DNA from 4 places in the uncultured Exiguobacterium sp. genome. Region 1 is predicted to be linked to each of the others. Evidence: riboswitches for the same ligand, from Rfam matches in the RefSeq annotation. Region 1 holds a riboswitch; each other region holds the start of a gene.

The links. Region 1 has a riboswitch for S-adenosylmethionine ahead of ACHWTJ_RS13100 (LLM class flavin-dependent oxidoreductase). Riboswitches for the same ligand answer to the same signal wherever they lie in the genome.
Region 2: linked by a shared signal. The riboswitch ahead of ACHWTJ_RS01425 (amino acid permease) and the one ahead of ACHWTJ_RS13100 (LLM class flavin-dependent oxidoreductase) in region 1 are both predicted to bind S-adenosylmethionine.
Region 3: linked by a shared signal. The riboswitch ahead of ACHWTJ_RS03000 (methionine ABC transporter ATP-binding protein) and the one ahead of ACHWTJ_RS13100 (LLM class flavin-dependent oxidoreductase) in region 1 are both predicted to bind S-adenosylmethionine.
Region 4: linked by a shared signal. The riboswitch ahead of mtnK (S-methyl-5-thioribose kinase) and the one ahead of ACHWTJ_RS13100 (LLM class flavin-dependent oxidoreductase) in region 1 are both predicted to bind S-adenosylmethionine.

Annotation. Positions count from the first base shown of each region.
Region 1 covers NZ_CAXYJR010000006.1:621-8,119, forward strand. Annotated here, with positions in the region: gene ACHWTJ_RS13075 (MarR family winged helix-turn-helix transcriptional regulator) at 1-48, opposite strand, end outside; gene ACHWTJ_RS13080 (YitT family protein) at 203-868, opposite strand; gene ACHWTJ_RS13085 (DUF817 domain-containing protein) at 1,020-1,805, shown strand; gene ACHWTJ_RS13090 (DUF2325 domain-containing protein) at 1,893-3,158, shown strand; gene ACHWTJ_RS13095 (DUF975 family protein) at 3,223-3,861, shown strand; SAM riboswitch class I at 3,974-4,078, shown strand; gene ACHWTJ_RS13100 (LLM class flavin-dependent oxidoreductase) at 4,153-5,211, shown strand; gene ACHWTJ_RS13105 (RimK family alpha-L-glutamate ligase) at 5,208-6,155, shown strand; gene ACHWTJ_RS13110 (hypothetical protein) at 6,233-6,700, shown strand; gene ACHWTJ_RS13115 (PhoX family phosphatase) at 6,740-7,499, opposite strand, start outside.
Region 2 covers NZ_CAXYJR010000003.1:15,215-22,713, reverse strand. Annotated here, with positions in the region: gene ACHWTJ_RS01445 (GntP family permease) at 1-26, opposite strand, end outside; gene gntK (gluconokinase) at 51-1,592, opposite strand; gene ACHWTJ_RS01435 (GntR family transcriptional regulator) at 1,585-2,301, opposite strand; gene ACHWTJ_RS01430 (ketopantoate reductase family protein) at 2,484-3,401, shown strand; SAM riboswitch class I at 3,438-3,539, shown strand; gene ACHWTJ_RS01425 (amino acid permease) at 3,617-5,020, shown strand; gene mmuM (homocysteine S-methyltransferase) at 4,995-5,927, shown strand; gene ACHWTJ_RS01415 (MarR family winged helix-turn-helix transcriptional regulator) at 6,002-6,424, opposite strand; gene ACHWTJ_RS01410 (CBS domain-containing protein) at 6,607-7,062, shown strand; gene ACHWTJ_RS01405 (MFS transporter) at 7,089-7,499, shown strand, end outside.
Region 3 covers NZ_CAXYJR010000005.1:244,841-252,339, forward strand. Annotated here, with positions in the region: gene ACHWTJ_RS02975 (hypothetical protein) at 1-151, opposite strand, end outside; gene ACHWTJ_RS02980 (CAP domain-containing protein) at 500-1,378, shown strand; gene ACHWTJ_RS02985 (GNAT family N-acetyltransferase) at 1,466-1,963, shown strand; gene ACHWTJ_RS02990 (MetQ/NlpA family ABC transporter substrate-binding protein) at 2,021-2,836, opposite strand; gene ACHWTJ_RS02995 (methionine ABC transporter permease) at 2,864-3,529, opposite strand; gene ACHWTJ_RS03000 (methionine ABC transporter ATP-binding protein) at 3,519-4,532, opposite strand; SAM riboswitch class I at 4,617-4,722, opposite strand; gene ACHWTJ_RS03005 (aminotransferase class I/II-fold pyridoxal phosphate-dependent enzyme) at 4,785-5,972, opposite strand; gene ACHWTJ_RS03010 (alpha-glucosidase) at 6,122-7,499, shown strand, end outside.
Region 4 covers NZ_CAXYJR010000007.1:296,587-304,085, reverse strand. Annotated here, with positions in the region: gene mtnA (S-methyl-5-thioribose-1-phosphate isomerase) at 1-724, opposite strand, end outside; gene mtnK (S-methyl-5-thioribose kinase) at 721-1,887, opposite strand; SAM riboswitch class I at 1,966-2,069, opposite strand; SAM riboswitch class I at 2,275-2,376, shown strand; gene ACHWTJ_RS15535 (2,3-diketo-5-methylthiopentyl-1-phosphate enolase) at 2,447-3,637, shown strand; gene ACHWTJ_RS15530 (2-hydroxy-3-keto-5-methylthiopentenyl-1-phosphate phosphatase) at 3,634-4,293, shown strand; gene ACHWTJ_RS15525 (methylthioribulose 1-phosphate dehydratase) at 4,290-4,910, shown strand; gene ACHWTJ_RS15520 (acireductone dioxygenase) at 4,927-5,463, shown strand; gene ACHWTJ_RS15515 (arsinothricin resistance N-acetyltransferase ArsN1 family A) at 5,588-6,076, shown strand; gene ACHWTJ_RS15510 (MBL fold metallo-hydrolase) at 6,137-6,892, shown strand; gene ACHWTJ_RS15505 (pentapeptide repeat-containing protein) at 6,941-7,499, opposite strand, start outside.

The sequences.
Region 1 (7,499 bases):
GACGAGTGCGTAGATCAAACGTCCTTTTTCGGTACAGGAAATACTCAATCCATCACATCCTTCCCTTCGTTCGAAGAAACCTTTGACGTATCAAAGATTGATATGTAAACGAATATAACGTGTTTAATTTGATGGCGCAACTTATTTGCTTCCGACATAAAAAAAGATATCATTCACGCAGAATGATATCGAGTCAGGCGACTTAGCTAATTTGGCGTTCCGACGCTGGGAGTCCTTTTGCATCAATCGCTGCAATGATCCGGCGGAAATAGAACAACCAAAATTGCAGGAACGGTCCGATTAAGAAAATCGAGAGGATCGTGCCGAAGAAAACAGGTCCCCCGAGTAACCAGCCAATGCCGCATGCCGTAACTTCCATGATCGTCCGCATCAGACGAATCGACGTTCCAAAGCGCTCTGCAAGTGTCAATGTCAACCCATCGCGTGGACCGGCCCCGTATCCGACAGCGACATACAGACCAGCGCCCATCCCAATGATGAAAATGCCGAAAATCAGCCAGAGTGTATTCAACCAGATCGACTCAAATGAAGGTAAGAGATGAGAACCAAGAACAAGATTCATGAAGACACCGACGAAAATCGCGTTGACGAGCGTTCCGATTTGCGGTGTGACGCGGTCTAACGCGTACTTCACGAACACGAGTAATAGACCGACAAGCAAGATGATCGTTCCGACGGATAATGGTGTCTTCTTTTGAAGACCAAGATGCAACACGTCCCACGTCGAGACACCAAGTTCAGCTGTGATCATCATCGATGAGCCAAGGGCGAGTAAAAATAAACCGAGTAGGAATAATCCCCACTTTAACGTAGCGCGTAATAACCAGGAAGCGCGATGACGCGTCATGTCTGGCACCTCATTTCTTAAAATAATTGATTCGTTAACTGTATCATGAGGAAAGTGGAAGAAGAAAGACGAAATTTTCCGTTTTTTCCATCTTAAGAAGGAGGGGAAGGATAAAAGAGAAACGTATACTGAAGAAAAAGGAGGGGACCGAATGAAAGCGATCCGGCACCTGATTCGTTTTACATACATAGAAGCCGTCTGCTGCGTCTTTCCCGTGATGATTTTCGCTGCGCTTGCTCTTTCACGTTATCTTCCTACTGAACCGGTCGCTCGATACGATCTCCTGTTGATCTGGTGTATTCTCGTCCAAATCGTCTTACTCGTCACGCGGTATGAAACGATGGCGGAATTCAAACTGATTTTACTCTTTCACGTCATCGGTCTAGCACTTGAACTGTTTAAAGTGAATGTCGGGTCTTGGAGTTATCCGGAAGACGCTTTGACGAAAGTGGCTGGTGTTCCCTTGTATGCAGGATTCATGTACGCAAGCGTCGCGAGTTATGTCTGCCAAGCGTTTCGGCGATTTCATTTACGATTCATAGCATTTCCACCACCTTGGCTTGCGATCAGCGTCGGCAGTCTCGTCTATCTCAACTTCTTCACCCACCACTGGATCTTCGATGCACGCTGGCTGTTGATGGTCCTCGTCGTCCTCGTTTTCTATAAGTCATGGGTTCATTTTACGATCGAGCAGACGATTTACCGGATGCCGCTCGTTCTATCCTTTTTACTGATTGCCTTTTTCATTTGGATCGCGGAGAACATCGTAACGTTCTTTAAAGGCTGGGTCTATCCGCATCAGGAAGGAGGCTGGGCAGTCGTTGATCTCGGAAAATTGTCTTCTTGGTTCCTGCTTGTGATCATCACGGTTTTGATCGTCATCGTCGCGAAATATAAGCGTCAGGATCCGGCTGTGGAAATTCAGCAACGTACCTAAATAAAAAAATAACCAGGCTATTTTTTTGAACTACTTCCGCGTTTTTTCGTTGCTATAGTGAAAAAAACGCAAAGGAAGTGGTTACGGATGATGCAACAGGTGTTGGAACGAGCAACTGAATTGGTACAGATGAAATTAGCGGTCGTGGAGCGGTATGAAGATTGGCAACTCTGGCTCGACGAAGTGAACGGAATCGATGAATGGGTCAAGATGTCAGCGTATTATGCACCGCGTGACGTTCAAGAAACACCGGTCGTCGACGAAGTAGTAGAGCTAGAGCAGACCATCGTAATGCCACCACAAGTACCGGTCGAGCCAGTACGCAAGCAACGTTATGCCTATACGTTTCAGCGGGGATTAAAAGGCGGTACTTTACTAGAGTGGTCCGGCAGTCATATTTCAGAACGAGACGTCCGCGATTGGAATCTCGAGCACGGCATGGAAGTCCGGGTCCGTGTTGAGCGTCAGGATGATCAAAAAACGATATGTCGTATCGAAGCCGTCGTCTCGACGGAGCGAATGAAAGAGAATCCGGAACGTGTCGTGTTTGAACAAGCAATCGTCAAAGCGCATGGAATCATTGAGGAAACGGTGAATGGTCCACTGCAAGATGAGTCGGGCAGACCGTTTTATTATGTCGTACCGGTAGAAGACATGCGCTATTTCCGACTGGAAGCAGGGCAACTCGTCGATCTCGTCATGTGGCGGGGACGGAAGGATACACTGACGATTGCTTGGAAGCATCCGTTCACGTATGAAGAACCGATCGTCAATACATCATCCAACCGCTCATCAGCGATAGAACAACCGGTAGTGAAGACACCTGTGACAGCGAAAAAATCGGACCGGTATGCACGGAAAATGAAACGGCAAACGGTGCCGAAAGCTAAAAAAGCGCAGCGTCGCGTCCGTATGCCAAAAGAGCGAACGATTGAACCGATCGTGACGACAGCTGTACCCGGACAATTGATGGATTTCGTTGATAAGACACCGCTTGATTTCACGCGCTTCACAGGCATGCGTCTCGTCATCGTTGGAAACGAACAACAGACCGCTGTCTATCGTGAGTTCTTTGCGCCGACGGGGATCGAATTGATTCATCTGGCAGGAGACGCACAGTCCGCGAAAAAGATTGCCTGCCTCGCCAAAAAGACGGACGCGATCGTCGTCGTAACGAGTCGCGTTTCTCATGCAGCGAGTGCACATGTCATCGCGCAGGCGAAAAAACATGGTATTCCATTTGCGATGGAACGCCTCGATGGTCGACGTTCGTTATACACGGCATGTGAGCGACAACTTGAGCGCGCTTGGCTTAACCAGCAACGAGACGGGAAATTATTGAAAAAAGAGTGAAACATTAGAAGTTATAAGCCGTAGAGTAAGGTGAGAACTTATTTTTTCAAGGAGGACCTTACTCATGTCATCTCAATTAAAAAAAGCGGCAAAGGCGTCGCTCAGCGGTCGTTGGGGATTCGCAGTCCTAACAGTTATTCTGTTTAGTATTATTCAAGGTGTACCTGGATTATTTGGATCAGATGTGGACGAACCAGCTAATACCATGGATCTCGTCGTATCATTAGTATCGATTTTATTGATTCCGGTCGGAGTCGGTTGGACTTGGATTGCGATGTCGATTGCTCGTGGAGAAGAAACGAAAGTAACGGATTTATTTGAACCATATGGCATGTTTTTCAAAGTGATTGGTCTAGCTATCGTACAATTCTTTTTTATCTTCCTATGGTTTCTGCTATTAGTCGTACCGGGAATCATTAAATCATTTTCTTACATGCTAACGTTCTATATTTTGCGGGATGAACCATCAATTGGTATCTTAGAAGCCATTACACGCTCCCGGAAAATGATGGACGGGCATAAAATGGAAGCATTCATGCTCTTACTATCGTTTATTGGTTGGGCTCTTTTAGGAATCGTTACCCTAGGTCTAGCATTCTTGTGGATTACACCGTATTTCAGTGTCACCTTTGCAAAATTCTATGATCGTGTTCGTGGTGAACAAGCACCAGAGCCAACATCAGATTTCGTCGCACCATATTAATTCCTGATCCCGACATTACGTCGGGATTTTTTATGCGTGAAATAATTCCGATTGGAAAAGACGGTTTAATGGTTGCTTTAGTTCAGTGAATTTTGTACGATGAATGCAACACATCTTATCTAGAGAAGTCGAGGGACTGGCCCGAAGACACTTCAGCAACCCCGCTACGGCGGAAGGTGCTACTTCCAGGAAGGGATATACCTTCCGAAGATAAGAGCGGACAGGACAAGATACCGTCGCTCTTTTCGAACTTCGAAAAGAGCGTTTTTTTATGATAAGGGGGACGATAGAGTGGAGTATGGTTTTTGGTTACCGATTTTTGGGGGATGGTTACGTAACGTCGAAGATGAACAGATGCCTGCGACATTCGATTATGCGAAACAAGTCGCACAAACAGCAGAACGGATCGGCTTCTCGACGACGTTGATCGCGGAATTGAACTTGAATGATATCAAAGGCATTAAGGAACCGAGTCTTGAGGCATGGACGACGGCAGCGGCGATTGCTGCAACGACGGAACGCTTAGAGATCATGACTGCTGTACGTCCCGGGTTCCATAATCCAGCGACGACGGCGAAGATGGCGGCAAACATCGATCAGTTGAGTGGTGGACGCTTTACGCTCAACGTCGTGTCAGCGTGGTGGGCAGAGGAAGCCAAACAATACAACGGTATCTTCACAGCACACGATGAACGCTATGCTCGGACGGAAGAGTTCGTCACGGTCATGAAAGGACTATGGGCAGATGCGTCACCGTATAGCTTCTCCGGTAATCACTACACGATCGAGCAGGCGGAACTTCATCCGAAGCCCGTCCAGCGTCCAGGCATCAAGCTCTACGCTGGTGGAGAGAGTGAAGCTGGAAAGCGGACGATCGTCGAACACTGTGACGCTTATGTCATGCATGGGGGCACGGTCGAAGAGGTAGCTCATAAAATCAACGATATGAAAGTACGTCGGGAAGCGACGGGACACGCACCGCTTGAGAGCTTTGGTCTTGCGGCCTACATCATTTGTCGGGATACGGAAGAAGAAGCGCTTCTTGAGTGGCAACGGATCACAGACGTCAAGGAAGACAGCGCCGGTTATGCGGGTTATCAGGATTTCATCAGTAAATCGCAACTGGAGCAACAGGTCGAGCGAAACGATTATTCCGTCTCGAACCGTGGTCTACGTCCGAATTTAATCGGGACACCAGAACAAATCGCTGAACGGATTCTAGCGTTCGAAGCCGTCGGTGTCACGTTACTTTTGTTACAATTCTCACCACAACTTGAAGAAATGGAGCGCTTTGCTCGTGACGTAATGCCGCTGGTCGAAGCGAAACGAAAGGTAGGTCAACAATCATGACAAAAATTCATATTCTCCACGAAAACCAAGAATGGACGGATCATCTCATCAAACGTCTCGAAGAACTCGAATTGCCGTATGAACAGTGGCACTTGAATGAAGGAATCGTTCCGCTGGATGAACTGCCGCCAGAAGGTGTCTTTTACAGCCGGATGAGTGCCTCTTCGCATACGCGGGGGCATCGTTACGCGCCGGAGTTGACGGAAGGAGTCCTCGCTTGGTTAGAAGAGCATGACCGGACTGTCTTTAACGGAACGCGTGCGCTTCGTCTAGAAGTCAGCAAAGTCAATCAATACACGGCGTTGCGTAAGGCTGGGATTCGTGTACCGAAGACGACGGCTGCCGTCGGACGCGATCAAATCGTACAAGCAGCAAAAGAAATCGGTGTTTCGTCATTCATCACAAAACACAACCGTGCCGGGAAAGGTCTTGGTGTCCAGTTATTCCATTCGATTGAAGCACTTGAATCTTATCTCGATGGTCCGACATTCGACGAACCAGTCGATGGGATCACGTTGATTCAAGAATATATCCAAGCACCGGAGCCGTATATCACGCGTTGTGAGTTCGTAGGTGGAAAGTTTGTCTACGCGGTTCGAGTTGATACGTCAGAAGGATTCGAACTCTGCCCGGCAGATGCATGTGTGATTGACGACTTGTTCTGCCCAGTCGGAGAAGAAGCGCCACAAACACCGATGAAGTTCCAAATCGTTGAAGATTTCAATGATCCAATTATTGAAAAGTATGAAGCGTTCCTTCAAGCGAACCAAATCGCTGTCGCTGGCATCGAGTTCATCAAGGATGCGTCAGGTACGATCTATACGTATGACGTCAATACGAATACGAATTACAATTCGGATGCTGAGGCAGCTGCAGGACGCTACGGCATGCTCGAACTGGCGAAGTTCCTCGGTGCAGCCCTTGAAACAAGCACAGTAAAATAAGAATCTGCTCCCGCCCTGTCACCGGACGTTACAAGACCGGATGACAGGGTATTTCTATTAAAAAAGGGGGCAGGTGTATGATCACGTGGAGAGAAGAACGACAGCTCGATATTCCGATCGAAGAAGCATGGCATCTGTTTGATCACACCCGGCTGCAACGCTTGATTCCGGGCGTCGTCCAGCATGAGGTGATTGAACGAAAACCCGGTGTCGTTGGTTCAACGTATCGTCAGACGTACATGCAAGGCAATCGACTTGAAACCTACATCGTGACCGATTTAGCGTATACGAATGAATCAGATTTCAAACAAAACACGATTGGATTCACGTTGGCTAAAATATTCAAGATCGAGATGACGTTTACGCTCAAACCACTTGGACACGACCGTTGTCTGTTGATTTATACGGGAAAAAATGAGGGAGCGAACTTTGTTGGAAAAAGTCTCTTGTCACTCGGTGGCGAGCGGGAGAACGAGAAAATCGTTCATGGACTGCTGCAACGTGTGGAAGAAGAGGCAGCAAAACAAAAGAAGAACAACGCATGAAAAAACGGATTCCCGCGCTTGGGAATCCGTTTTAGTATCTTATCGATGCGTATACGATTTGTGACCGCTTGGTAAACCAGATAGGTAACCGACACCACCTGTTTTTTGAATCCCGATACCGTCTTTCATCGCTTGTTCGAGCGCTTTTGGATCGACGGCCGTGATTTGTTTTCCTGTCAGTGCCTCACCCGGGTGCTGGTAGTTGCTCAAGAGATAGCTATACCCACCAATATGATCGAGTGAACGGAGACCAGTTGCTTCCGCTCCGACTGGAACGGACAGAATCCGTGAAAGCTTCTTTGTCTTCAGATTATAGGCCCAAACGAAGTTGTTCGTATGAAGGGCACTATCTTCACCGATGAAGAGTGTATCGGACGTCGCGGAGTAGGCAAGGTTATCTGGATTCGCGACGAGATTCGGATTCGCTGTGTTGCCGTAAGCATCGGGCTTCGCTAAATCTTCACCGATGACAAGTGCTTGCATATTCGTTGGCACGTAACGGCTGTCGATGCCTTTTGCGCGTCCGAGATCGATTTCGAATGTCGCACCCGATTCACGTTTTTCGAGCTGGATGTCGTCTTGAACAGCACCTTCTTGTTTTTCGGTACTACCTGACACATACGACAAGGCGATGTAGGCTTTTTTGTCTTGTTCGTTGACCGTGATGCCTTCCATTTTGTTGAACTCTGACGTCGCACCGAGCAACGCACCGTAACGACGTGATTCAAGGAACGCTGCTTCTTTTTCCTTGCCAGGCTTCAGTTTCAAGTACTCAACTTTTTTACTAGCAGCTGTTTTG
Region 2 (7,499 bases), on a different contig from region 1:
CCAATTCCTACGATGACTAATGGCATGATGACTTCCCCCAAAAGATTAAGTTAGTTTTCTTTTTGAATCAAGCTCCGTTGATACGCAGCGATTCGTTTGTGATCCTCAGACAATGTCCGCGCCAGACTAATGAAAATTGGTAAGAGCTGACGATATTCATGCATCGCTTCTTCATTTGGTACATGGCGATGTGTTTCCCCGATCATCTCGGACACGACTTCGAACGAATCGATTTCCCCTGTTGCATACAGTCCGAGAATACAAGCACCGAGACATGAACTTTCAAAGCTTTCCGGAATGACGACTTCCGACTCAAAGATATCCGCCATCATTTGGCGCCAGACTTCAGAACGGGCAAATCCACCGGTTGCCTGAATTCGTGTCACAGGACCGTCCATACACTCGACGAGTGCGAGGAAGACGGTATAGAGATTGTAGATGACCCCTTCTAGTGCTGCCCGGATCATATGCTCTTTTTTGTGCGAAAGCGTCAAGCCGAAGAATGAACCGCTGACATCTGGATTCCACAGTGGTGCCCGTTCACCGGACAAGTAAGGATGAAACAACAGTCCGTCGGATCCTGGGCGGACACGTTCGGCAATCTTCGTCAGGACAGCATACGGATCGATGCCGAGACGTTTTGCTGTTTCGACTTCGGCTGAAGCGAGTTCGTCTCGGATCCACCGTAAGACCATTCCGCCATTATTGACGGGTCCGCCGATGACCCAGTGGTCCTCGGTCAGTGCGTAACAAAATGTCCGTCCTTTTTCATCGGTCTGCGGACGATCAATGATCGTTCGGATAGCACCGCTCGTTCCGATCGTGATCGCAATTTCCCCTTTGCGAATCGCGTTGACGCCTAGATTGGAGAGGACACCGTCACTAGCACCGACTAAGAACGGCGTATCAACGGATAGTCCCATTTGTCGTGCGTAATCGACATTCAGTCCAGTGCATGACGTCGTCGTCGGTACGGGTTCTGATAAATAGCTTGCATCGATCCCTGCGACATGTAACGCGCCCGTATCCCAGCCTAATTCATGAATATTAAAGAGACCGGTTGCTGAAGCGAGAGAGTGGTCGATGACATATCTGCCGAAAAGTCTTTGGAAAACAAATTCCTTGATCCCGACATATTTTTTCGTTTGAGCGTGGAGCTCCGGACGATCTTCGACGAGCCAACTGATTTTGCTGAGCGGTGACATCGGATGGATCGGTGTCCCGGTCCGGTGATAGATCGAGAAACCGTATTGTTCCTTAATCTTGTTCGACCATGCTTCACTCCGACTGTCCGCCCATGTGATGCAGGCAGTCAATGGCTGATGCTGTGCGTCCATCGCGATCAAGCTGTGCATAGCACTACTGAACGCGACGAACTTTGGTGGCATGCTTGGATGACGTTTTGTGATCAAACGGATCGATTCGAGTACAGCATCAAAAATTTCTTCCGGATCCTGCTCCGCCGTCGAACGGTTTGGTGTGTGGAGTGGGTAACCGACATTCGTTTGTCCGACAACCTCTCCTTTTGTCGTAAATAAGACTGCTTTCGTACTCGTCGTACCGATATCGACGCCTAACATGTATTCAGTCATGTGAATCGACTCCTTTCGACATCATTTGTTGCGTTTTCCAGAGATCTTCGACTTCCTGGACGTCATCAAAGTTCTGATGTAAGGAAGCAACCATCCGTTCACGATCCCCTGTCTCGATCGCTTCGATATACAAGGCGTGGTTCGCGAGAATGCGTTCGAAGTCTTCGATGTCTTCCTCGAATCGTACCCGCATCGATAGGAGGATGAAACTTTCCATGACCGGTTTAAGATTTTGCCAAATCATGCTGACATACCCATGATCGATCGAGCGGATGATTGTTTCATGAAACAGTACGTCCTGGAAGGAAAATTCATCGGCATCCTTGTATTTGATGGCAACTTTCATCATTTCTAGAATTTTACTGAGCTCACGGACGAGTTCAGACCGTTCGATTTTGACGAGTCGCTCGAAGACGAATGTTTCGATGAGCAACCGGACATCATAGATTTCCTGAATGTCGCGCTCGGACAAACCGACGACGACCGCTCCCATTCGTTCGAGACGAATCAATTGTTCGGATGCAAGGACCTTTAACGCATCCCGGACAGGAGAGCGACTGACTGAAAAATCAGAGGCTAATTTATTCTCAGATAAGATGGTACCGCTTTCAATCTTTCCTGAAATAATCCGCATCCGTAACTCGTGTGCAACACGATCTCCGGCGGAAGCTTTCGCTAACCACTTCAGGGGGTATAACAGTTCTGACATGGAATCACCTGATTTCTAGAGTGAGTATACTTGTATACAAGTTAGTATAAACGTTTTTTTCTAAAATGCAAACGCTTAACTTACATTTTAGTGATTCAAGTAGGAATCAGGAAAATGGTTTCCGATATGTTAGGGTGAAGGAGTAAGTAACGAATCGATTAGTTAAAAAGGAGGTAATGCATATGCATGTTTTAGTCGTAGGTGCAGGAGCAGTTGGAGGTTATTTCGGGGGACGTCTTGCTGAGCAAGGGGAACAGGTGACATTCTTTGTTCGTCCGAAGCGCTATGAACAATTACAAAAGACAGGGTTACAGATTACTAGTCCTCATGGTGATATCACGATCACGCCTCAGTTAGTGACACGAGACATGCGACCAAATCACACATTTGATGTCGTCTTACTTTCTACGAAAGCCTATCACTTGGATGACGTCTTACAGGATCTTGCGCCATTCATTTCGGAAGATACATATATCATTCCCTTATTGAACGGGATGCGTCATATTCGCCGGTTAACAGAAGTCTTCGGAGAAGATCGAGTACTGGGAGGGCTTTGCTTCATCGAATCGACGCTTGATGCAGAAGGGCGTATTGTACAGACAAGCCCGTCTCATCGGCTATTGTTTGGTTCACGAACCGGTAAACCAACAGCGCGTTTAGAGGAGATTGCAACACGTTTTGCGAAAGCGAAGGCACCGATGGCGTACTCGATGCATATCATGGATGACATGTGGCAAAAGTACCTCTTCATTTCGACATTTGCGGGCGTGACGACACTATTTCGCTCTGCCATCGGTCCAGTTCGCAAGGACCCAATTGGTTATCAGATGATTCAAGACGTCATGAAGGAAGCGAAACAAGCGATGGAAGAACAAGGTGCAATTTTCAATGATGATGTAGAAGCGGTCTTGCTGAAGCAGATGCATGCAATGGAAGACACGATGAAATCGTCGATGTTACGGGACATGGAAAAGGGTCAGCCTGTCGAAGTGGAACATTTCTTTAGCACGTTGCTCGAAACACGCTCTCCACGTCACCTTCAACTGATTGAATCTAATTTATGGATTTATCAAAAAAATCGAGAACTGCTTGTTGACTGAATTATCTGCATTCTGATATGGTTAGGAACAATTACATACTTATCCAGAGAGGTGGAGGGACTGGCCCTATGAAACCTCAGCAACAGGTCGAAAGATACTGTGCTAATTCCTGCGGGTGCTGCACCCGATCGATAAGATTTCCGAATTGTCGACCGACGCATCCGTGAGGATGCGTTTTTTGTTTGAAATAGGTGGAACGAGGAGGAAATGGATTCATGAAAACGAGCGGAGCGTTTCGACGCAAGATGGAATCACGTCATCTGATCATGCTGTCGTTAGGTGGTGTTATCGGAACAGGGTTATTTTTAAGTACAGGTTATACGTTGGAACAAGCAGGACGCGTCGGAACGATTTTATCGTATTTGATCGGGGCCGTCGTCGTTTACTTAGTCATGTTAAGTCTCGGTGAACTCGCCGTTCACATGCCGGAAACCGGATCATTCCATAAGTACGCAACGAAGTACATCGGACCCGGCACAGGTTATACAGTCGCCTGGCTCTACTGGCTGACATGGACGGTCGCCCTTGGTTCAGAATTCACGGCGGCAGGCATTTTGATGCAACGTTGGTTCCCGTCGATTCCGGTCTGGGTGTTCAGCGCATTGTTCGCTGCGATGATCCTTGGTATCAATGTCTTAAAGGTCCGTGTGTTCGCTGAAGTCGAGTTTTGGTTTTCCGCCATTAAGGTCGTGACGATCATTGCTTTCATTTTACTTGGTGCGGGAGCGATCGTCGGCTTCATTCCACTGCAAGATGGTAGCCCAGCCCCATTCTTTTCTTCCTTAACGGAAGGTGGATTATTCCCAAATGGCGCTTTCGCCATCTTCATGACGATGCTTGCCGTGAACTTTGCTTACTCGGGAACGGAATTGATTGGTGTCGCAGCGGGTGAAGCAGTTGATCCGAAGCGGACGATTCCGCTTGCGATCCGGACGACGATTTTGCGACTCGTTCTCTTCTTCGTCGGTACGATCATCGTGTTAGCCGTCTTATTGCCAACGGAAGGGAAAGGTGTGCTCGAAAGTCCGTTCGTCGCCGTATTTGAACGGATCGGAATTCCCTACGCAGCAGACGTGATGAACTTTGTCATTTTGACAGCAATCTTGTCAGCAGCGAACTCTGGACTTTACGCCGCCTCTCGGATGCTCTGGTCGCTTGCGAACGAACGCATGATTCCACGCTTCTTCGCCCAGGTGACACCAAGTGGGGTACCGCTTCGAGCTGTATTGTTCAGCATGCTTGGCGGAGGACTTGCCTTGCTGTCTAGTATTTATGCGGCAGGAAGTGTTTATATCGCGCTCGTCTCGATTTCTGGTCTCGCTGTCGTCGTCGTTTGGATGAGTATCAGCGTTGCCCAGTATCGTTTCCGGAAACAATTCCTCCGTGAAGGGCATACGGTCGACGAATTGGTCTATCGCACACCACTTTTTCCATTCGTACCGATTGCCGCTCTCGTCGTTTGTTTGATTTCCTTGATTGGTATCGGATTTGATCCGACACAACGAATTGCCTTGTACTGTGGTATTCCATTCATCGTGATCTGTTATGTCGTTCATGCGTTCACGAATTCTTCTCAGAAACGGAGTGTTGAAGATGTCCCGAATCAAAAATCCAGTTGATCAACGATTACAAGAAGTTCCCTTTCTTATTTTAGATGGTGCCCTTGCAACCGAACTTGAACAGAAGGGATTCGACCTGAACGACCCGCTTTGGTCAGCACGTCTCTTGATTGAAGCGCCGGAACAGATTGAGCGTGTCCATCGTGATTACTTTGAAGTAGGTGCCGATGTTGCGATCACTTCAAGTTATCAAGCAAGTATCGAAGGATTCAAGCAACGTCACATTTCAACCGAGGAAGCAGAGAAACTGATCCGACAAACGGTCACCTTGGCGCAAAACGCACGCACGCGTATCGGAAAGAGTGACGCATTGATCGCGGGATCAGTAGGTCCTTATGGTGCTTACTTAGCAGATGGTTCTGAGTATCGCGGTCATTATGGGGTATCAGTAGATGTGCTAGAAGCCTTCCACAGACCACGGATTGAAGCGTTGATTGAAGCGGGGGCAGATCTGCTGGCATTCGAGACGATTCCGTCGCTCGAGGAAGCTGTCGTGTTGTTCCGGATTCTTGAAACGTATCCGGAAGTGTCCGCTTGGCTGACGTTCTCGCTTCAAGATGCGACGCACATTAGTGAAGGAACGGCACTTGCGACTTGTATTGAAACGGTCGGACAACATCCACAGCTCGCAGCAATCGGTGCAAATTGTTTTCCAGCATCTTACGCGACCGATTTTATCCGTCACGTCAAGGCGTTGACGGATGTGCCAATCATCGTCTATCCGAACTCTGGTGAGGTCTATGATCCGGTCGCAAAAACATGGTCAGGTACGAATCAGTGTACGTCGTTCCAAACCGTCTCGAAAACATGGTATGAGGCGGGGGCACGATTGATCGGCGGTTGTTGCCGAACGTCACCCGAACATATCGCGCAAATTCGTTCAGTCTGTCAAGTTTCTCAAACATGATGAATGATGGACGAAAAAAGAACGGACACGAAATCGATTGATTTCGTGTCCGTTCTTTAAATGATATGATTCCGTTATCGTTCACGCAAGGCACGATTAAATTGTTGCAACAGGCGTCCGAAATCTTCCGCATCATCTGCTGGCCAGTCTGTCAGTAGACGTTCGATGCTTGCGAGACGTGCTGTTCGATAGATGGTAAGTTCTTGTTGTCCTTTATCTGTGATGTGATAAAAGAAGGCACGACCATCCGTCGGATCTTTTACTTTTTCAACGAGTTGCTTCTGATCGAGTGCCGCTGCTTGGCGACTGACGGTTGAGACATCCAACTGAAGTTCGCGGGCAAGTGTTTTGACACCGACGTTGCCGGAATCTGCTAATTGTCGCAGTAAGAGATAAGAAGCACGATCCAAATTACGATTGTCTGCCGTCGCTGTCGTTAAGCGCCGGATCAGAATCGCTAACTCCAATTCAATGGTTTCAAGTGATTGTTGAGACATCGGGTATCTCCCCTTTCGAAAAAGTCTCTCTGTCCCTCATGATTACCCAATGTGGATAAGCTGTCAATGCGAAAAGCAGGAGGCTTGACAGAGTTGTAGTTGTATTATACAATCATTTTTGTTCTTTTAATTGTATCATACAACTTTCGTAGATGAGAAACGAACGACAAAGGAGAATTCAGATGAAAGCTTATGAGTCGATGAAACAAGAGGTCATCACGGTAAACGATACAGATCTGATTCGTACGGTCATCGAACGATTCATTCAATCTGGTATTAGCGGCGTACCTGTCATCAACGCCGAGCAGGAGGTCGTCGGGTATATCAGTGATGGAGATATCATGCGCGCAATTGGAAAACACAAGGACATCATCGTCGATACATTCTTATACGTAGATGTCATCAAAGGAGACGAAGAAGATTATGAAGATCGGATTCGTCACATCTTGAATCGACCTGTCATGGAACTGGCACGCCGGAAAGTCGTAACAGCGGACGCTGATACAGAAATGGAAGAGATTGCAGCGACACTTGGCGCAAAACGGATCAAAAAGCTTCCAATCCTCAAGGCAGGACGTCTTGTTGGGATCATTAGTCGAGGCGATGTCATCCGCCATTCGTTTAAACAGTTCATGTAACACATTCAATAGAAAGAAGGGACACTATGGCACTTGCTGAAAAAACAACGACGCTTGAGCCGGAAACGGTATTAGCAGAAAGCAAACATGGATTATTCCATCAACCGGTTGCTGTCTGGGCGGTCTTTTTCGCCAGTATCACAGCATTCATGGGAATGGGGCTCGTCAATCCCGTCTTACCGACAATTGCCGAGAATTTAGAAGCATCAAAAAGTGAAGTAACGCTCTTATTTACAAGTTATAACGCCGTCATGGCATTCGCGATGTTAATTACAGGCGCGATCTCATCACGGATTGGTCAAAAAGGAACATTGATGCTCGGGATTGCCGTCATCGCAACCGTTGCTGGTTTTGCTTCACAAGCAGACAGCATTTGGACGCTCGTCGCGTTACGCGGTGGATGGGGACTTGGGAACGCTTTGTTCGTCGCAACCGCA
Region 3 (7,499 bases), on a different contig from region 1:
AACCGAGGCGTTGATTCAATCGGACATCTTCGTGCGCATTAGCTAAACTAAACGATACGGTCAAAGCTACGAGAATCATCCATCCAGAAAATAAGTATTGCTGAATTGGTAAAAAGGCGATGGACTCATAAATGAAATACAGTAAAACCATAGGTCAACTCCTTCATTTCATTATGTTATTTGGAAAAGCATTGAAAGTTTGGCTTACGAATTCTAATGATACCGAGTAGGAATTCCGAGAGCAATCAAAAATCTTGAATGACGAAATAAAAGAATGTTCACACATTTTAAGAAAAGGGGAAGATGGTTTAGAATATGTACTAAATACTTTTAAGAATCCTCATCACTAAAGCATTTTACTAATATGAGAACGTTCTCATAAAATGTGTCGAATTTGTGGACGTAAGATGTGATTTTAACAATTAAGAGCCAATAACTGTTCGGAAGAATCATTTTCTTTTAAAATAAAGGTAATGATTAAAGGAGGCGAAACGAAGACATGAAAAAATGGTTGATCATCGGAGTAGCAGCAGTAGCTTTTTTCGGCTACGAGAACATTCCAATGGAACAAGCAGAAGCCGATTATCCGAAAAGCGGTGGCAAGCTGATTGATCGATACAGCAGTGAATACCCAGGTTATGACTGGGAAGTCAGGCGAACTGCGAGTGAGGAATTCGTTTCGTTGACGAAAGACGGGAAAGAGTATGGGAAGTACCGATTTAAAAATGGTATAACGACGCAAGGGGCGGTCTTGAACAAGGATACTGAATCGTCGCTGAAGAAAAAAGGGTGGACCGCAGTGAAGTCCTACCGTAAAGGCAACACGAACTACATGTTGAATCTGGATCATGCAGCCGTCTATGAGAAGAAGGGGAATTACGTCACCTATTTCTTCGACCAACATGATGGCAATAAGGTCAAAGCGACACTTGCAATTCCAAAAGACGTTGAAGCAAAGAAAAAAGGTTTCTACGGTACCGCTTCGAATGCTTTACGTACAACAGATGAAAAATTGATGCTTCGTTTGATGAATTGGGAACGGGCTGACTATAAGTTGAATCCGTTAGCTCCGTATACGGCATTAAAGCCAGTGACACGCGGGCATAGCGAAAATATGGCGAAGAACAACTTCTTCTCGCATACAGATCCGCAAGGACGTGATCCGTTTGACCGAATGAAGCGTGAAGGTATTACGTTCAGCTATGCTGGTGAAAATCTATCAATGGGCTATCCAAATGTCTTTGCAGCACATTGGGGCTTAATGAATTCAAAAGGGCACCGGGAAAACATTCTGAAAAAAGAGTACAAGCAAGCAGATGTCGGTGTGGCATTCCGAAGTAATGCGCCATACTTCACGATTAATTTCCGGACGCCTTAAATAGAAGAATGGGGGACGATATTTCGCGATGTCGTCCTCTTTTTCATGAGGCGATCTGTTTTACACTAAAGGCAGGAGGTGGAGCATTTGGAAATACGTCAATTGAATGCAGAAGATGCAGTACTCTATAAAGCGTTGCGATTAGAAGCGTTGCAAAATCATCCGGAAGCGTTCGGGTCCGATTATGAAGTGGAAAAAGATCGACCGATCGAGCAATATGCTATGCGCTTTCAGAACGAACAAGCAGCGACGTTCGGTGCGTTTCATGAAGGAGAACTCGTTGGTGTCGTCACCATCGTCTGCTCCGAGCCGTTCAAGATGCGACATCGAGCCGATTTATTTGCGATGTACGTCACGCCACGCGTCCGAAAACAACAGATTGGACGGCAATTGGTACAAGAGGCATTACAAGCATTACAGGAACGTCCTTGGATCGAGCAGGTTCATCTCTCGGTCGTCCGGACGAATGAAGCCGCTAAAGCTCTCTATCGGTCGCTTAGTTTTGAATCATACGCGATCGAACCACGGGCGCTGAAAATCGATGATACCTATCATGATGAAGAACTGATGTGGTATCGGTTCTAACACAAAATGACCGGAATTCAAAGAGAGTATCTCTCCTTGAATTCCGGTCATTTTTTATCAGTTTGCCCATTCAGGCTTGCTGAAGCCTTTGAATGATTTTTCGATGACTGTATTGAAAGCGTCCGATTCGACGGCTGCTTTTAAGTCTTTTGCGACTTGCTTGTCCGCATCTTTCGTTTGGACAGCGACGAGGTTACGGTATTGTTCGTCCATCGTCTCAAGCGCTAACGCATCGAGTAAGTCGAATTTCGCAGCAAGTGCGAAGTTTCCTGGAACGGCTGAGATATCGACACTTTCGACGGCGCGTGGCAGTTGAGCCGCTTCGAGTGGTTTGATGACGAGTTTCTTCGGATTCTTGACGATATCTTTTTCTGAAACGGTCAGTGGATCAGCGTCCGGCTTGAGTTCAATCCACCCTTGTTCCGCAAGCAAGTTCAGTGCCCGTGCTTGGTTCGTCGGATCATTCGGCGTTGCAACTTCAGCACCTGTCTTGACGTCGTCAAGCGTCTTCGCTGTCTTGCTGTATAGTCCCATCGGTGCTGTCGGAACCGTGATGAGTCCTTTTAAGTCGAGGTTCTTTTCTTTAGAGAACGTCTTGAGATAGATCGAGTGTTGGAACAAGTTGGCGTCGATGTTTCCGCTACCGAGGGCGATGTTCGGTTGGATGTAATCGCTGAATTCGACGATTTCGACTTTATAGCCTTTCTTTTCGAGTTGTGGTTGAATCGCTTGTTTGACCATATCGCTATACGGACCGCTTGTCGCACCGATCTTAATCGTCTTGTCTTTTTCATCAGCGCTGCTATCTCCGCATCCTGCGAGGACTCCTGCACCGAGTAAGGCTGTTGCTAAAAAGGCATATCGTTTTTTCATAATTCTACTCTCCCTTTGTATGTATGATTAGCGTTTATCTGTTTTTCGCGCCAGTTGATTCCCAAGTGCTTGAATGCTTTGGACGATGACGATGAGGACGACGATTGTCACGATCATGATGAAATTATCATAGCGATAGTAGCCGAAACGGATCGCGAGGTCACCGACACCACCGCCGCCGACGATCCCAGCCATTGCCGAGAAGCCAATCAGACTGATCGTCGTTAGCGTGATGCCTTGAATGATGCCGGGAAGTGCTTCCGGTAAAAGGACGCTGACGATGATCCGCAAGGGTTTCGCCCCGCAGGCTTCCGCTGCTTCAATCAAACCGGGCGGAATTTCACGTAGTGACGTCTCGACGAGTCGTGCAAGAAACGGAATCGCTGCGACACTGAGGCTGACGGATGCAGCCGTCGGACCAATCGTATTATCGAGTAAGAACTTCGTTAATGGAATAAGGGCAACAAGCAAGATGATGAACGGTAAGGACCGGACGATGTTGACGACGAAGTCAAGGACACGTCGGACGGCAAGGTTTTGAAAGAATAAACCGCGATCGGTGACGAACAAGAGAATCCCGAGCGGAATCCCGATGACCAATGCAAAAGCAAGTGAAATTCCGACCATCCATGCCGTCTCACCGAGCGCCTTCAACAACTCGGGTAACATCGTTTGAATACGATCAAGCCACATCCTGAATCACCTCGAGAGCATGAAGTTCCGTCGCGAGCCAGTCGAGGGCAGGAGCGATTTGATCAGGAGATCCCGTCAAGCTGACGATCAGAACACCGAAGGCGACGTCTTGAATATAGTCGACCTTGCCGTGCAAGATGCTGACTGAAATATCGTAACGGCGGATTGCTTCCGATAATGTACTCTCACCGGTCTTCTCGCCCGTAAATTGCAAGCGGATGATCTTACCCGGTGTTGCCTGTAAGATGCGTTCCGGTAGCTCGATTTGTAATGCCGTGTCGACATAATGTTGTGTGACCGGATGTTTGGCTTGGCTGAACAAGTCATAAGTAGAGGCGACTTCGACGACCTCTCCTTGCGACATGACCGCGACACGATGACAAATCTGTTTGACGACATCAATCTCATGCGTGATGAGGACGATCGTCAATCCGAGTCGTTCATTCAAATCCTTCAACAGTTCAAGGATCTGTAGTGTCGTAACGGGGTCAAGGGCAGAGGTTGCTTCGTCACATAACAGGACGGTCGGATCATTCGCGAGTGCCCGGGCAATCCCGACGCGCTGTTTCTGACCACCGCTTAATTGGCTCGGGAAGTTCGTCTCAAATCCTTCAAGGCCGACGAGTGAGACGAGTTCGCGAATTCGCTCCGGAAAATCTGCGCGTTTGACACCAGCCGCCTTGAGCGCAAAAGCGATATTATCCGCGACGTTGCGCGATTGGATCAGTTGAAAATGCTGAAAGATCATTCCTGTCCGCAAGCGAAGTTGACGTAGTTCCGATTTTGGCATCCCGCCGAGCGAGACACCGTCGACCTTGACGGTTCCTTGTGTCGGATGCTCAAGCCCGTTGATGAGACGAAGCAATGTACTTTTACCGGCACCGGACTCACCGATGATCCCGAAGATTTCTCCTTTTTGGATCGTTAAATCGACATCCCGTAATGCAAAAATCGGGGTCCGGTCTCGGACGAACCGTTTTGTAATGTGTTTGAATTCAATCATCCGCTCATCTCCTCATACAAAAAAAGTCGCTTTTTCCTAGTAGCAGAGCAACCAGAAAAAAGCGACGAAAGTGTAAGATTTCGTAACTTATCTCTCAGAATGAAAATCATTCTGTAGGATGTGGCACCGTTCCTAATAGGTGGTTGCCGGACGTCGTTGGGCCTAATCCCTCGGTCGCTCTCGATAAGTAGTTATACTGTTGGGACTTACTTTAACGGAAATGATTCCCATCTGTCAAATGTTTTTTCAGAATTATTCCGCAACGGGTGTCCGGAACAGACTGAGTGTTCCGATTCGGTCGACGGCCTCTTCTAGACGTTCGACGTCAGCAATCAAGCTGATCCGGACGTAGCCTTCACCGTATTCACCGAAGAAGGATCCCGGGGTCACGGCGACGTGTGCTTCGTCAAGTAGATGATCGGTGAAGCTTTGAGACGTGTAACCTTCAGGAACTGGAAGCCAGACGAAGAAGGAACCGCCTGGACGTGGTCCACTCCAGCCGATCGCATCGAGTTTTGCGAACAACGCATCGCGTCGTGTTTCATATAAGCTACTTAACTCATGGACACATGTCTGATCACTCGTCAGAGCGACGGTCGCCGCATGTTGAATCGGTGTGAAGGCACTGACGTAGAGATGTTCTTGGTACGTCTCGATGCTTGAGATGACAGACGGATTTCCAATTGCGAAGGCGATCCGGAAGCCGGACATATTGAAGCGTTTCGAGAGTGAGAATAGCTCGATTCCGACGTCTTTTGCCCCTTCCGTCTGCAGAAAGCTTCGCGTTGGACCATCGAAACTGATGCCACCGTAGGCTAAGTCATGGACGACGCAAATATCATGGGCATCGGCGAAAGCGACCGTCTGTTCGAAGGCTTCTGCTGTCGCGGTCGCACCCGTCGGATTACTCGGGTAGTTGAGAAACAACATCCGGGCACGCTCGACGTCCGTTGTATCAAGCAAGTCATAATCGGGTAAGAAGCCGTTTTTCTCAAGCAACGGAAGCGTAATCGGAAATGCGCCAGCAAGTGCAGCACCAGACAGATAATCCGGATATCCTGGATCCGGGACGATGACACCTTCTCCAGGGTTGACGATTGTTTGCGGTAAGGCGACGATTCCGGCTTTACTACCGAGAAGAATCGCGACTTCCGTTGCCGGATCGATCGTGACGCCGAATTCGTTCGCATAAAAGCTTGCGACGGCTTGTTTTAGAAAATCATGTCCACGAAACGGTGGATATTGAAGGTTTGTTGGCTCATCGATCGCCTGTTTTAAGGCGTCGAGAATATGTACAGGTGTCGTCTGGTCGGGTGTTCCTTGACCCAGTGTGATGACATCGTGTCCGGCTGCTTTTACAGCACCAATCCGGTTCGCAAGCTCAGCGAAGACGGGAGCAGGAAGCCGATCGATAGCGATGGATGGAGCGAAATGTTTCATGGGTGAATGCCTCCTTCGTGGTATTGTCGTCAAGGATAACGAATATTCAGTCAAAAGAAAAGAACTTTTTCGAAATTCAAAAAAATTATTGAATTAACAGGTACAGACAAGTGGAGCGGGAATAAAGAGTTAGGGAGAGGAGTGAGGAGATGAAGCGAGCTAGCTGGAAAGAGGCAGTCGTCTATCAAGTTTACTGGCGTAGTTTTAAGGATTCGAATGGGGACGGAATCGGTGATTTGCGAGGTGTCATCGAAAAACTTGATTATATCGCTTCGCTTGGTGTCGATGTTGTCTGGTTGAATCCGTGTTATCGTTCCCCGGACGTTGATAACGGCTATGATATTGCCGATTATTACACGATCATGGATAAGGCCGGGACGATGGGGGATTTACAGGAATTGATTACGGCGGCTCACGCCCGTGGATTGAAAATCATACTTGATTTAGTCGTCAATCACACGAGTGACCAGCATGACTGGTTCCGCCAGTCGCGGGACCGGATTAATGACAAGGATGATTGGTACATCTGGAAAGACGGCACGAAAGGGACGCCACCGAACAATTGGCGCTCGTACTTTGCATCAAGCCCGTGGACGTGGAGTGAAGAACGCGGGCAGTATTATTTCCATTCTTTTGCGAAAGAACAACCGGACTTGAACTGGGAGCACCCAGCTGTGAGGCAAGCGATCTACGATATGATGAACTGGTGGATTGCTCAAGGGATTGACGGCTTCCGGATGGATGTCATCAATTTGATTAAAAAACGGACGCTTGAGGATGTCGTCAATCCGTTTGATTTATCGTATCTCGGGAATCAGCCCGGCGTACATGACTTCCTGCAGGAGATGCATGCGAACGTCCTTGCCGAGAAGGACTTGTTCACAGTCGGTGAGATTCCGTTCGTCGGTCCAGAAGACGGGCTGTTATATGTCAGTGAAGAACGGAACGAACTTCGGACGCTGTTTCATTTCGAGATCGCGGACGATATGGAGGCGATGGATCTCTTACGATTCAAGGAGATTCAAAAACGCTGGTATGATGTCTTATACCCATTAGGTGTCAATTCACAGTTTCTCAACAACCATGATCATACACGGCAAGTGACGCGCTTCGGCAGTGAACGATACCGCGTCGAGAGCGCGAAACTACTCGGTTTGATGTTGCATACGTTACCGGGCATTCCTTACGTGTATCAAGGAGAAGAGATCGGGATGACGGGGATTCGTTTCTCAGATCCATCGCTCTATCAAGATGTCGCCTTTCGAAATCGATACGAAGAGCGCGTCGCTGGTGGCGAGGACCCGGAGGTCGTACTCTCGTCAATGCAGTTACTCGCCCGTGATAACTCCCGCACGCCGATGCAATGGGACGATACGCATGCGGCAGGCTTTACGAGTGGAAAACCGTGGTTAGCCGTCAATCCGAATTATACGGACATCAATGTCGCACAAGCAGAAGCAGATCCATCGTCCGTACTTGCTTTTTACCGGACGTTGATTCAGATGCGCAAGGATCATCCAATCATGG
Region 4 (7,499 bases), on a different contig from region 1:
CGTTTCGTGTAATCCGGTCGGCACCAACGATGATCGCGTCGATCTGTTTTTCCTTCAGCGTATGGGCGACCATGTTGTCTGTGATCAATGTGACATCGATACCGGCACGTTGCAGTTCCCAGGTCGTCAGTCGTGCCCCCTGCAGTAACGGACGCGTCTCACTTGCAAAAACAGACAATTCGATACCACGCTCTTTTGCAATATAAAACGGCGCGAGTGCCGTTCCATAAGCAGCGGTCGCAATCGATCCAGCATTACAAATCGTGAGGATCCGGTTGCCTGACTGGAACAATTCCAACGCATGAATCCCGATTTGACGTGACGTCTGAGCATCTTGATCATATAAGGCAATCGTCCGCTGCTCGAGCCGTTCGCGAATCTCTTCTACCGACGTCCCGTCTCGAATGATTGGATTCAGTTGATCAAGGACATTTCGCAAGTTGACGGCCGTCGGTCGTGTCGCGAGTAACGTCGCCGATGTCTCAAGCAAGGCTTGCTTGTAGATCGGTAGTTCTGCTTCAAACCGGTACGCTTCCTGAACAAGCACGAATCCCCCAAATAAGCTGATCGCAGGTGCACCCCGAACGCGCAGTTGTTTGATCGCCTCGACTGCTTGTGCGAGATCGGTAATGACTTCATAGTGTTCTTCCTGCGGTAGACGTGTCTGATCGAGAATCGTCAAGACACGGTCTTCGTAACGGATACTTTGAACGAATGTACTCATCGGCTAAGTTCCTCCGTTACATCAAAGTTTCTTAAATCATCGAATGTCCGGCATTCTGTACGGCGTTTGATTAACGCTGCTCCTAGACGGAGGGCGTGACGTTTCCGCTCTAAGCGTTCCGTCGTTGAATTGATTGATTCTAAATCAGCGACCGGTGCAAGACCGATCGTCCGCCGAATCAATTCGCAACCGGCAAAGCCAAGGGCATCCTGCAAGATCGTACTCAGTACATCATCGACGAGTCCTGATGCCTGGAACGGTTCGACGGCTTCCCGTTCCCATAAGGCACGGAACGTTGAAGCGAACGTCAGCCAGAACGTATCGATGTCCTTGATTCGGGCATCACGGAGTGCCGGGTAATCTGGATATGCCGCGAAGAATAGATGCGCAATGAACTGCCCGACATCGAATCCGAATGGACCATAAAAGGCGAATTCTGGATCGATGACTTTCGTTTCCGTCGCCGAGGCGAAGATGCTGCCTGTATGTAAATCGCCATGCAATAAGGCGTCGCCTTTCGTGATAAAGAGCGCTTCGAGTTTTGCGACTTCGCGTTTCAACTCATCGTCTGCCCATAGACGTGCCACCTCTCCTTCGAGTCCGGCTTCAATCTCGTTCGTCTCCGCGTCATGGAACGGATCCGTGAAGATTAATTTTTCCGTAATGTCGCACAAGTCTGGATTGTAGTACGTTCGGGCGACACGTTTCTTTTCAACCGGACCAAGTGCAAAGTCCGATGTATGGAATAACGTCCGAGCGAGATAAGAACCGATATGTTCCGCAAGCAACGGATACTGTTCACCTGCAAGTAAACCGCTTCGAACGATCGTCAGATGTGAAAGATCTTCCATGACCGTATACGCCTCTTCATGACTGGCATGAAAAACACGTGGCACGAACGGTACGGCATGCCGTGCGAATTCACGGAGTGCGGATTGCTCGATCCACGCCCGTTCGAGCGATAACGGCCAGCTCTCACCGACGACTTTTGCATACGGGAGTGCTTGTTTTAGAATCAATCGATGTTCACCTTCTCGAATCCGAAACACGAGGTTGAGGTTGCCGTCGCCAATCTCTTCTGCTTCGACGGCTCCGTCGCCGATCAGTCCTAATGTTCGAACACGATCAATCGCGTCCTGTTCTGTAAATGCTTTGTATGTCATCTCAGTTTCCCCCTATGTGATACACGAAAAAGCGCCTCTTTTCGTCATCGAAAAGAGGCGCAGGAAAGTCACTGCGTCCTCTTATCTCTCAGACGAAACGTCTGTTGGATGTAGCACCGTGCCTAGTGGTCGGTTGCTGCGGCGTCATCGGGCCAATTCCCTCTGCCAACTCGCGATAAGAGTCGTATGTAGTTGTCGTGTGTGATATTGATTTGAATCTTACGCAATCGACTTCCTCGCTGTCAAATCGAAATCAAGCAGAAACGGACATCATTTTTAAGTCATCTATAGAAAGAGTATTTTCAAAAAAATAAATTTTCTAAAAATAGTTTGACAAGTGACGATTCCCATGTAAAAATTGCAATTAGATTTCACAATTTCATCCAATTCTTATCAAGAGCAGACGGAGGGACAAGCCCTACGATGTCGCAGCAACCGACCTTTTGGCACGGTGCTAATTCTTGCAGCTACTAAGCTGACAGATAAGAGTCCACGTTCGAATCATTCATGGTCTCTTGTCGCTGACGAGAGACCATTTTTTTGTTGAAGGAGGAAAGACATGGCTTATATCACTGCTACTTATCAATTGACTGCCCGTGATCGACTCGAGCAGCGCGCTGAACAACTCGCGCTTGGTCTGACAGTCGGTTCTTGGACGGAACTGAATCATCTCGAACAACAACAACTCGCCTCGTTCAAAGGGGAAGTCGTACATACCGAAGAGCGCGATGGCAAAGGATATATCACGATTCGTTATCCGGAACATAACGTGTCGCGCGACTTTTCTGCGATTCTGACGACCGTCTTCGGGAAACTCTCACTCGACGGTGAAATCAAATTAACGGAATTGCTACTACCCGATACATTTACGTCGGACTTTCCAGGTGCGAAATTCGGGATTGAAGGGGTCCGTTCCTTGATTGGTGTCGAAGATCGCCCATTGTTAATGAGCATCTTCAAAGGAATCATCGGACGCGATTTATCGTTTCTTCGTGATCAACTCGAAGGACAACTCGCTGGTGGGATTGATCTCGTCAAAGACGATGAGATCCTATACGACAATCCGTTAACACCGACGATTGACCGGGCACGAATCGGACGTGAGGTCATCGATGCTCACTTCCACCGGACTGGTAAACGTGCGTTATATGCGATCACACTCAGCGGTCCCGTCTTTACGCTCAAGGATCAAGCCAAACGATTGATTGACGCTGGAGCGACTGCTTTCTTGCTGAATACCTTCACATACGGACTCGACGTCTTACGCGAACTGGCGAGTGATCCGGAAATCAACGTTCCGATCTTCAATCATCCAGCATATAGCGGTGCGTTGATTGCTAGCCCGAATCACGGAGTCGCGGCCCCTGTTTTACTCGGCACATTACCGCGTGCTGCTGGAGCAGACTTGACGCTATTCCCGTCTCCTTACGGCAATGTCGCTTTGCCAAAGGATGTCGCCCGTGGCATCGCAGTCGAAGCGACTCGTCTCGGTCAGACGAAATCGATCTTCCCGGTTCCTTCAGCCGGTATTCATCCTGGACTCGTCGCTCAACTCGTACGGGACTTCGGCATCGATTCCGTCATCAACGCCGGTGGCGGCGTACATGGTCATCCGCAAGGTGCTGCGGCTGGTGTCATCGCTTTCCGTCAGGCACTCGATGCAGCACTCGCAACTGAATCCCTATCGGCGGCAGCCTCTCGTCATGAAGAATTACAGATTGCCCTCGACGCTTGGGGGATCAAGTCATGACCGTACGGATTCTTTGTGACTTCGACGGTACGGTGACGACACAGGATAATATCATCGCGCTCATGCAGGCATTTGCGCCAGCGCGTGACTTCGAACCGTTGAAACGCGGCGTACTCGACCGGACGTTATCGATTCAGAGTGGTGTCGGGCAAATGTTCGCACTTCTGCCGTCTGACGGAAAAACAGCCTATCTTGACTTTTTGTTGGAGCGTGCGGTCATTCGCGACGGATTTTCGGAGTTACTGCAGTACAGTCGTCGTCAAGGCATCGATTTTTCGATCGTCAGCGGTGGAATGGACTTTTTCGTCGAACCGATCTTAGCGCCATTCCTTGAACAAGAACAGATTTACTGTAACGTTGCTGATTTCAGTGGTCCATTCGTCCATATCGATTGGCCAAACGTCTGCGATGCCCATTGCACGAACGGATGCGGCTGTTGTAAAACGTCCGTTGCTCGGACACTACGTAAAGACGGTGACGTCATCATCGTCATCGGCGACTCGGTGACGGACTTCGAACTCGCAAAACAAGCGGATCGTGTCTATGCCCGTGATTATCTGATCACGTTGTGTGAAGAGAACGATATCGCCTATACACCGTTTGAGACGTTCCACGATATCGTTCATGATTTAACACGAGCGGAGGTGACAACATGACATTCATGCGACGGTATGAAGAGCTACGCGCCATCAAACAAGAGCTTGCGGCGCGCGATTGGTTCCCTGGTACGAGTGGCAATCTCGCCATTCGGACGTCCGGTGTCCCGGTTGAATTCCTTGTGACGGCAAGCGGAAAAGATAAACGGCAGACGACTCCTGACGACTTCGTTCATGTCGATGCGACCGGTCAATTGATCGGTGAGCAATCCGGGCGTCCTTCCGCTGAGACATTGCTCCATGTCGAGGTGTTCAATCGAACGGACGCCGGTTGTTCCCTGCATGTCCATACGATTGCAAACAATGTGATTTCGGAACTCTATGGCGATCAAGGCAGTATCACCTTTTCTGGTCAAGAAATCATCAAGGCACTCGGACACTGGGAAGAGGATGCGATGGTCACGGTACCGATCATTCCGAATCATGCGGACATCCCGACGCTTGCCGCTGCTTTTGCACCTCATGTCACAGCGGATAGTGGTGCCGTCCTGATCCGCAATCACGGGATCACGGTCTGGGCACCGACCGCCTTTGAAGCAAAGAAACACCTCGAAGCCTTCGAGTTTTTATTCAATTACACGTTGACGTTGCAATCATGCCGTCAATCCATTCATTAAAAGGAGGAATCATCTCATGGCAACAGTCTTATTCCAAGAAACAAACACACGGTATACGGATCAAACGGAAGTCGCTGACTTCCTTGCGTCACGCGGCGTTCTTTACGAACAGTGGGACGTTTCGAAACTTCCAGCGCCTCTCGTTGAGAACTTCACACTGACGGATGCGGACAAACAAACGATTCTCGATACGTTCGCTCCAGAAATCAAAGACGTATCAGAACGTCGTGGGTATCAGACAGCTGATATCATCTCACTTTCGGATACGACACCGAACCTGGATGAGTTGCTCGTCAACTTCCAGAAAGAACATCACCATACGGATGATGAAGTTCGTTTCATCGTCAGCGGTCATGGCGTCTTCGCGATCAAAGACGAAGAGGTCGGCTACTACAATATCGAACTCAATCCTGGTGATTTGATTTCCGTTCCTGTTAACACACGCCACTACTTTACGCTTCAAGACGATCGTAAAGTCGTTGCTGTTCGGATCTTCGTCACGACAGACGGCTGGGTTCCGATTTATGAAAACGAGACGTCAACGGTCTCTTAAGATCGATATAAGCGCTGTTTTCCTTCATATGAAGGAAATCAGCGCTTTTCTTATCGCACAAACATATCACTACATTGACACGTAACCGATATAATGAAGGAAAAGCGATGAGGAAGTGAGCGTCATGCATATTCGTCCCGTAACGGAACACGACTTACCAGCGATTCTCGCCATCTACAATGAAGGCATCGAAGATCGGATCGCAACGCTTGAGACCGACCAAAAGGACTTATCCTTCATGACCCAGTGGTATGCGGAACGCACCGATCGATATGCCGGATATGTCGCTGAAGATGATACAGGTGTCCTCGGCTTCATTTCCCTCGATCCGTATAATCCGCGTCCTGTCTACGCATCCGTCGGTGAGATTTCGGTTTATATCACTCGGACACATCGTGGACAAGGGATTGGCACACGTTTGCTCGAAACGATTGAACAACATGCCCGTGATCATCAGATGCATAAGCTGATCCTCTTTACCTTCCCATTCAATAAAATTGGACAAAAACTCTATATCCGCTCCGGGTTCCGGATCGTCGGAACGTTTAAGGAGCAAGGACAGTTGAACGGCGAATATGTCGACGTCATGGCGATGGAGAAACGCTTACGATAGGATTCATTGAATGCCAGACAGGGAATAGTCAATCCGAGTCATTGAGAGAGGATGAACCTAATGGATATTCAACAAATTCGTAATGCAACACTCGTTGTCACGTATGCCAATCAAGTCTTACTGATTGATCCGTTCCTTGGCGAAAAAGGCAGCTTACCTCCCTTCGGTCAAACACCGAATGCCGTCGCCAATCCACTCGTCGACTTACCGGTCGATGTCAAAACCCTGCTTGATCCTGACGCCATCTTCGTCACGCACCTGCATGCCGATCATTTCGACGATGCTGCAAAACAACTTCTACCCAAGCATTTGCCACTCTATACGCAGCAAGAAGAAGACGCGCAACAAATCCGAGAAGCCGGCTTCACGAACGTTTCTTCCTTCGATTCCGGTGTAACGATCGGTGATATCCAAATCCATCGAACAGGTGGACAGCATGGTGTCGGTGAAATCGGCGAACGGATGGGACGTGTGTCTGGGCTCGTCCTCACCCATCCGGACGAACCAACACTTTATATCGCAGGTGATACGATCTGGTGCGACGAGGTCGCGCATGCAATCGAACAACATACACCCGATATCATCGTCGTCAACAGTGGCGCCGCCCAGTTCTTGACTGGAGAACCGATCACGATGTCACAGCGTGATCTCCTTGCGGTACACGAAGCGGCGGCGGAAGCGACAATCATCGTCTCGCACCTCGAGTCCGTCAACCACTGTCTCTTGCGACGCGATATGATCGCTGACTTTTTAACTGCTTTCCATCTCTCTTCCCATTTCCTCATTCCAGAGGATGGCGAAACGATGTCATTTTAAGAACAAACCAAAAGTCTCTTTTCGAAATCCATCGAAAAGAGACTTTTTTTATGGAATGACCAACCCTAATAATCGAGCAAACGCGACTGCCTGTTCTTCCGTAATGACAGCACCCGATAAAAATCGTGGATCGATCGTGATACCAGAGAGTTCCGTTTGCCGGAGATCGAGACCTTTTAACGGGGTTTCAATCCATTGGCTATCGGTAAAACGTACCGTTTCGAGTTTCCACTGGGTCGGTTTCACTTCGAAGAACTGTGCTTCTTTCATCGTCGTTTCGCTCCAGTGTTGGTGACGGACCGTACTGCGAATGAACTGTGCGTAATCCGCAAGTCCTTCCTGAATCGTCAAATGATCCAGCGTACAATCCTCGAACTGAACACCCGTCATCCGGCATCCGACGAAGGACACACGGTGAAAACGAGTTTCTTGGAAGTGACATCCCGTTAAGTCACATTGCTCAAAACGGATATCTTCGAACGAACCACGGTCAAAGGTTAGATTCGCGAACGAGACATGTTGAAAACATACTTGATAAGCATCGATGCGTTCTGTCAGTTCACTCGGCATCGACTCTTTCTCATAACGCGCTCCTTTCAGATACGGG